Linked DNA regions of Streptomyces sp. SN-593. Each later gene encodes a partner of the first gene's protein in a complex. Links are inferred from orthologs where the notes say so. Each region holds a gene or a part of one and is shown in the gene's direction. Other genes may lie near its edges. The genes, in order: uvrB and pcrA.

What was found.
Region 2: the proteins of uvrB (region 1) and pcrA are in contact, whole or in part, in a crystal structure (PDB 7EGT), measured with the Thermus thermophilus proteins. The link is inferred for Streptomyces sp. SN-593 from one-to-one orthologs. Residues at the interface, in WP_096411307.1 of Thermus thermophilus: Glu23, Leu25, Arg26, Asp27, Gly28, Glu29, Arg30, Phe31, Arg55, Glu326, Asp327, Phe328, Glu379, Ser382, Gln383, His398, Gly400, Arg401; in WP_096412145.1 of Thermus thermophilus: His654, Arg656, Phe657, Gln666, Asp668, Glu669, Lys680, Arg681, Leu682, Ser683, Lys685, Tyr686, Ala687.

The regions. Positions count from the first base shown.
Region 1 is NZ_AP018365.1:1,740,752-1,743,997, reverse strand. Bases 197-3,130 are described here. They hold uvrB (excinuclease ABC subunit UvrB), read left to right. Parts: upstream 197-582; coding sequence 583-2,679; downstream 2,680-3,130. Other genes in these bases: RVR_RS07290 (TerD family protein), read left to right, coding at 2,864-3,130; RVR_RS07300 (methylated-DNA--[protein]-cysteine S-methyltransferase), read right to left, coding at 197-452. Also shown: more of RVR_RS07300, read right to left, coding at 1-196; more of RVR_RS07290, read left to right, coding at 3,131-3,246. UniProt on the Escherichia coli protein: The UvrABC repair system catalyzes the recognition and processing of DNA lesions. A damage recognition complex composed of 2 UvrA and 2 UvrB subunits scans DNA for abnormalities.
Region 2 is NZ_AP018365.1:5,307,288-5,310,702, forward strand. Bases 274-3,376 are described here. They hold pcrA (DNA helicase PcrA), read left to right. Parts: upstream 274-624; coding sequence 625-3,129; downstream 3,130-3,376. Other genes in these bases: RVR_RS22585 (C40 family peptidase), read right to left, coding at 274-335; RVR_RS22595 (M23 family metallopeptidase), read right to left, coding at 3,160-3,376. In the rest of the region: more of RVR_RS22585, read right to left, coding at 1-273; more of RVR_RS22595, read right to left, coding at 3,377-3,415. UniProt on the Escherichia coli protein: A helicase with DNA-dependent ATPase activity. Unwinds DNA duplexes with 3'-5' polarity. Translocates on single-stranded DNA with 3'-5' polarity. Initiates unwinding more efficiently from a nicked substrate than double-stranded DNA.

The DNA.
Region 1 (3,246 bases):
CCTATCCCGCCGTCGCTCTCCACCACCCGGTGGCAGGGCACCACCACCGGCAGCGGGTTCGCCCCCATCGCCGCACCGACTGCCCGCGCCGCGCCCGGCTCGCCCACCCGGTCGGCCAGGTCCTGGTACCCCACCACCGACCCGTACGGCACCCCCACCGCCAGCTCCCGCAGCACCCGCCGGTTGAACCCGGTGGTCAGCGACCAGTCCAGCGGCAGGTCGAAGCGCGTCAGCCCGCCCGCGAAGTACGCGTCCAACTGCTCCGAGACCGGTGCCGTCCGCTCGGGGTCCTCCACCACCGGGCATCCCAGCCGCCGCTCCAGCGCGCGCACCTGCCGCGCCACCGTCCGCGGCTCCGCCCGGAACGCCACCAGCACCAGCCCCGCGCCGCCGCACGCCACCATCAGCGGCCCCACCGCCGTCTCCCGCACCGCCCACGCCACCTCGTCCATGCCCACCACGCTAGCCGGAGGGTCCGACAGCGGCCGCCGCCCGCGGAGAAACCGCAGGTGGGAGCCGGTTCCCGGGGCGGTCGGGGCGCGCGGGACCCCGATTGTCACAGGGGAGCCGTACGGTGGTGTCATGCGGCCCGTTTCAGACATCGAACGCACTGTGGCGCCCTTCGAGGTCGTCAGTCCCTACCAGCCCAGCGGCGACCAGCCGGCGGCGATCGACGACCTGGAGCGCCGTGTCCGCGCCGGCGAGCAGGACGTGGTGCTGCTCGGCGCGACCGGCACGGGCAAGTCGGCGACCACCGCGTGGATGATCGAGCGGCTCCAGCGCCCCACCCTGGTGATGGCGCCGAACAAGACGCTGGCCGCCCAGCTCGCCAACGAGTTCCGCGAGCTGCTGCCGAACAACGCGGTCGAGTACTTCGTGTCGTACTACGACTACTACCAGCCGGAGGCGTACGTCCCGCAGACGGACACCTACATCGAGAAGGACTCGTCGATCAACGAGGAGGTGGAGCGGCTGCGCCACTCGGCGACGAACTCGCTGCTCACCCGCCGGGACGTCGTCGTGGTCGCCTCCGTCTCGTGCATCTACGGCCTGGGCACCCCGCAGGAGTACATCGACCGGATGGTCCGGCTCAAGGTCGGCGACGTGATCGACCGCGACCGGCTGCTGCGCAAGTTCGTCGACATCCAGTACACGCGCAACGACCTGGCGTTCACCCGCGGCACCTTCCGGGTGCGCGGCGACACCGTCGAGATCTTCCCGGTCTACGAGCAGCTCGCGGTCCGCATCGAGATGTTCGGCGACGAGATCGAGGCGCTGTACACCCTGCACCCGCTCACCGGCGAGGTCATCACCGAGGACGAGCAGGTGTACGTCTTCCCCGCGACGCACTACGTGGCGGGACCCGAGCGGATGGAGCGGGCCATCTCGGGCATCGAGCAGGAGCTGGAGGGCCAGCTCGCCCTGATGGAGAAGCAGGGCAAGCTCCTGGAGGCCCAGCGGCTGCGGATGCGCACCACCTACGACATCGAGATGATGCGGCAGATCGGCACCTGCTCCGGCATCGAGAACTACTCGCGGCACATCGACGGCCGCGGTCCCGGCTCCGCGCCCGACACCCTCATCGACTACTTCCCCGAGGACTTCCTGCTGGTCATCGACGAGTCGCACAACACCGTGCCCCAGATCGGCGCGATGTACGAAGGCGACGCGTCCCGCAAGCGCACCCTCGTCGACCACGGCTTCCGGCTCCCCTCCGCGCTGGACAACCGACCGCTGAAGTGGGAGGAGTTCCTGACCCGGGTCGGCCAGAAGGTCTACCTGTCGGCGACCCCGGGGCCGTACGAACTCTCCCGCGGCGACGGCGTGGTGGAGCAGATCATCCGGCCGACCGGTCTGATCGACCCCGAGGTCGTGGTCAAACCCACCGAGGGCCAGATCGACGACCTGGTGCACGAGATCCGGGTCCGCGCCGAGAAGGACGAGAGGGTGCTGGTCACCACCCTCACCAAGAAGATGGCCGAGGACCTCACCGACTACCTGCTGGAACTCGGCGTCCAGGTGCGGTACCTGCACAGCGACATCGACACGCTGCGCCGGATGGAACTGCTCCAGGAGCTGCGCTCCGGCGAGTTCGACGTCCTGGTCGGCATCAACCTGCTGCGTGAGGGCCTGGACCTGCCCGAGGTGTCCCTGGTGGCGATCCTCGACGCGGACAAGGAGGGCTTCCTGCGCTCGGGCACCTCCCTGATCCAGACCATCGGCCGCGCCGCCCGCAACGTCTCCGGCCAGGTGCACATGTACGCCGACCGGATCACCCCGGCGATGGCGAAGGCGATCGACGAGACCAACCGCCGCCGGGAGAAGCAGATCGCCTACAACACCGAGCGCGGCATCGACCCGCAGCCGCTGCGCAAGAAGATCGCCGGCATCCTGGACGCCTACGCCCGGGAGGAGGCCGACACGCAGGAACTGCTCGGCTCCGGGCGGCAGCGCTCGCGCGGCAAGGCGCCGGTGCCGGCCCTGGGTGCGAAGGCCGGCGGGAAGCGGACGGCGGCGGCCCTGCCCGCGGAGGAGCTGGCCGACCTCATCGCCGAGCTGACCGAGCAGATGCACACCGCCGCCGGCGAGCTGAAGTTCGAGGTCGCCGCCAGGCTCAGGGACGAGCTGGGAGACCTCAAGAAGGAGCTGCGTCAGATGCGCGAGGCGGGCATCGCGTAACACCGGCACCACCCGTCCCGCCTGCGGATGTCGTGCCGCGGCGGGGCGGACGGGCCGATCGGAATCCGGCGGCGGCGAACCGGGATACCGTCCGGCGGCGTCTTGTTATGGTGCGGGCACGACTTTCCGTGCCAGAGCCGCGGGACCGAGCAGGACGAGCACAGCGCGCGAGAGGGGACAGCACGTGACGGTCAACATGACCAAGGGGCAGAAGATCAGCCTGAGCAAGGCTGACGGGGGGACGCTGACCGCGGTGAGGATGGGGCTGGGCTGGCAGGCCGCGCCGCGCCGGGGGCTGTTCGGCAGCCGGACGCGCGAGATCGACCTGGACGCCTCCGCGGTCCTCTTCGCCGACAAGCAGCCGGTCGACGTGGTGTTCTTCCGCCACCTCACCAGCGACGACGGCTCGGTCCGGCACACCGGCGACAACCTGGTCGGCGGCGCCGGCCAGGGCGGCGACGACGAGTCGATCGTCGTCGACCTGCAGCGGGTCCCGGTGCACGTCGACCAGATCGTCTTCACCGTGAACTCCTTCACCGGCCAGACCTTCGCCGAGGTGCAGAACGC
Region 2 (3,415 bases), 3.6 Mb from region 1 along the record:
GCGAACTCGCCCAGCACGCGCCGGGAGTCGTTGAGCTGCTGCGTCTTCCGGGCGACCTGCGCGAGCAGCTTGTTGACCTTGGTGTTCTGCCGGTCGGTCTGCTCCTGCGCCTGGTCGTACTTCTGGGTGGCCGCCTCGGCCTGCTGGTCGAGCGTGTCGACCTGCTTCTTGACCTCGCTGATCGACGGCTGCGCGGGCTTCGCCGGAGCGGGCGTGGCGCTCGCGCTCTCGCTGAGCAGCGTGACGGTGGCCAGCGCGGCCGTGGTGATCCCCACGGCCGCGCGCGGCCCGGGGGTGCTCAGGAGCGCGGTACGAGCCTTACGGTGCGTCGCCATGGCGGGCGGACTCCTCTCGGACGCTGCCGGTGCCGGCTGGTGCGGCACGCTAGCCAAAGCCCGGCACGGCTGGGAAGGGCGATGTCCGACAAGGCCCGATACCTTTTCGTCATCTTCCGCCGGCGCCGCCGCGCGGTCACGCAGCGTCGCCCCCGGGCTACCCGGGCCCGGCCCTTCCGGTGCGTACGGCCCGCCGTTCCCGTCGTGCGCCCGGCCCGGCCGCGAGGCGCCGTCGCCGTCGTCGTACACCCGTCGGGGATCACGGAACAGCCCTTAGACTCGGGAGGCGATGAGCAGCCTCTTTGACGACAACTTCCTGGACGGTCTGGACGCGGCCCACGGGCCCTCCGACGGCGGGCAGCCTCCGCCGCCCGAGGACGGCCCCGGTGGCGAGGAGGTCCCGCACGACCTGTTCCAGGGGCGGTACGACGACCCGCCCGCCCACGACGCGCACTACCGCAACGGCGCGGCGCGCCCCGTGCTCGACCCCGCGCAGCTCGTCGCGGGGCTCAACGAGCAGCAGCGCGCCGCCGTGGAGCACCACGGCGGGCCGCTGCTCATCGTCGCCGGCGCAGGCTCCGGCAAGACCCGCGTGCTCACCCACCGCATCGCCCACCTGCTCGCCGCGCGCGACGTGCACCCGGGCTCCATCCTCGCGATCACCTTCACCAACAAGGCCGCGGGCGAGATGAAGGAGCGCGTGGAGGAGCTCGTCGGCCCGCGCGCCAACGCGATGTGGGTCTCGACCTTCCACAGCGCCTGCGTGCGCATCCTGCGCCGCGAGTCCAAGACGCTCGGCTTCACCTCGTCGTTCTCGATCTACGACGCCACCGACGCGCGCCGCCTGATGGCCCTGGTCTGCCGCGACCTGGACCTCGACCCCAAGCAGTTCCCGCCGAAGTCGTTCAGCGCGCAGGTCTCCAACCTGAAGAACGAACTGGTCGACCACGAGACGTTCGCCGCCCGGGCGGGCGCGTCCGGAGGCTCCGGGGGGCTCTTCGAGCGGAAGCTCGCCGAGGCGTACGCGATGTACCAGGCCCGGCTGCGCGACGCGAACGCGCTGGACTTCGACGACATCATCATGACCACCGTCAACCTGCTCCAGGCGTTCCCCGACGTCGCCGACCACTACCGGCGGCGGTTCCGGCACGTCATGGTCGACGAGTACCAGGACACCAACCACGCGCAGTACACGCTGGTCCGCGAACTCGTCGGCACCGGCGAGGGCACGGCGGACGGTGCCCCGGGCATCCCGATGGCCGAGCTGTGCGTGGTCGGCGACGCCGACCAGTCGATCTACGCCTTCCGCGGCGCCACGATCCGCAACATCCTCCAGTTCGAGGAGGACTACCCGCAGGCCCGCACCATCCTGCTGGAGCAGAACTACCGCTCCACACAGAACATCCTCGGCGCCGCCAACGCCGTCATCGAGCGCAACGCCGGGCGGCGCGCGAAGAACCTGTGGACCGAGTCCGGCGAGGGCCCCGTCATCACCGGCTACGTCGCCGACCAGGAGCACGACGAGGCGCAGTACGTCGCCGAGGAGATCGACCGGCTCACCGACGCCGGCGACGCCCGCCCCGGCGACGTCGCGGTGTTCTACCGCACCAACGCCCAGTCCCGTGTCTTCGAGGAGATCTTCATCCGGGTCGGCCTGCCCTACAAGGTCGTCGGCGGCGTCCGCTTCTACGAGCGCCGCGAGGTCCGCGACGTGCTCGCCTACCTGCGCGTCCTCGCCAACCCCGAGGACGCGGTGCCGCTGCGCCGCATCCTGAACGTGCCCAAGCGCGGCATCGGCGAGCGCGCCGAGGCGATGATCGACGCACTCGGCCGACGCGAGCGGATCTCCTTCCCGCAGGCGCTGCGGCGCGTCGACGAGGCGTACGGCATGGCCGCGCGCTCGGCCAACGCGGTCAAGCGGTTCAACACCCTCATGGACGAGCTGCGCACCGTCGTGGAGTCCGGCGCGGGCCCCGCCGTCGTGCTGGAGGCGGTGCTGGAACGCACCGGCTACCTGGCCGAGTTGCAGGCGTCCACCGACCCGCAGGACGAGACCCGCGTCGAGAACCTCCAGGAACTCGCCGCCGTCGCCCTGGAGTTCGAGCAGGAGCGGGAGGGCGAGGAGACCGGGTCGCTCGCCGAGTTCCTGGAGCGCGTCGCGCTGGTCGCCGACTCCGACCAGATCCCCGACGCCCCCGACGGCGAGGAGGACACCGGCGGCGTGATCACCCTGATGACGCTGCACACCGCCAAGGGCCTGGAGTTCCCGGTGGTGTTCCTCACCGGCATGGAGGACGGCGTCTTCCCGCACATGCGCGCCCTCGGGCAGGTCAAGGAGCTGGAGGAGGAGCGGCGGCTGGCCTACGTCGGCATCACCCGCGCCCGCCGGCGGCTCTACGTGACCCGCTCGATGATGCGCAGTGCCTGGGGGCAGCCGTCCTACAACCCGCCCTCCCGCTTCCTGGAGGAGATCCCCGAGGCGCTCATCGAGTGGAAGCGGACCGGGCAGCCGGCCTCCGGCGGCGGGAGCGGGTCCAAGGCGGCCGCGTCCGTCGCGTCCTCCGTCGGCGCGCGCGGGCGCTCCGGCACCGGCGGCTTCGCCACGCGCCGCTCCGCCGGCGACCGCCCGGTGATCTCGCTGTCGGTCGGGGACCGCGTCACCCACGACCAGTTCGGGCTCGGCACCGTGATCGCGGTCACCGGCCGACCGGGCGACGAGAAGGCCACGATCGACTTCGGCGACGAGCGCCCCAAGCAACTGCTGCTGCGCTACGCCCCGGTCGAGAAGCTCTGAACGGCGCCGGCCCGGCACGGGCCGGCGCGGCTACCTCGGGTCCAGCCCGTGGGACAGCAGCCAGGGCAGCGGGTCGATGGGCGTGCCGCCGTTCGGCCGGACCTCCAGGTGCAGGTGCGGCCCGGTGGTGTTGCCGGTGTTGCCGGAGTAGGCGATGACGGTTCCCGCCTTCACCTTGCCGGACCGGATCTTGGTGCTGCTCAGGTGGCAGTACCAGGTCTCGGTGCCGTCGGGCGCGGTGACGATCGCCATGTTGCCGTAGGAGCTGTTCCACTGGGTGCGCACG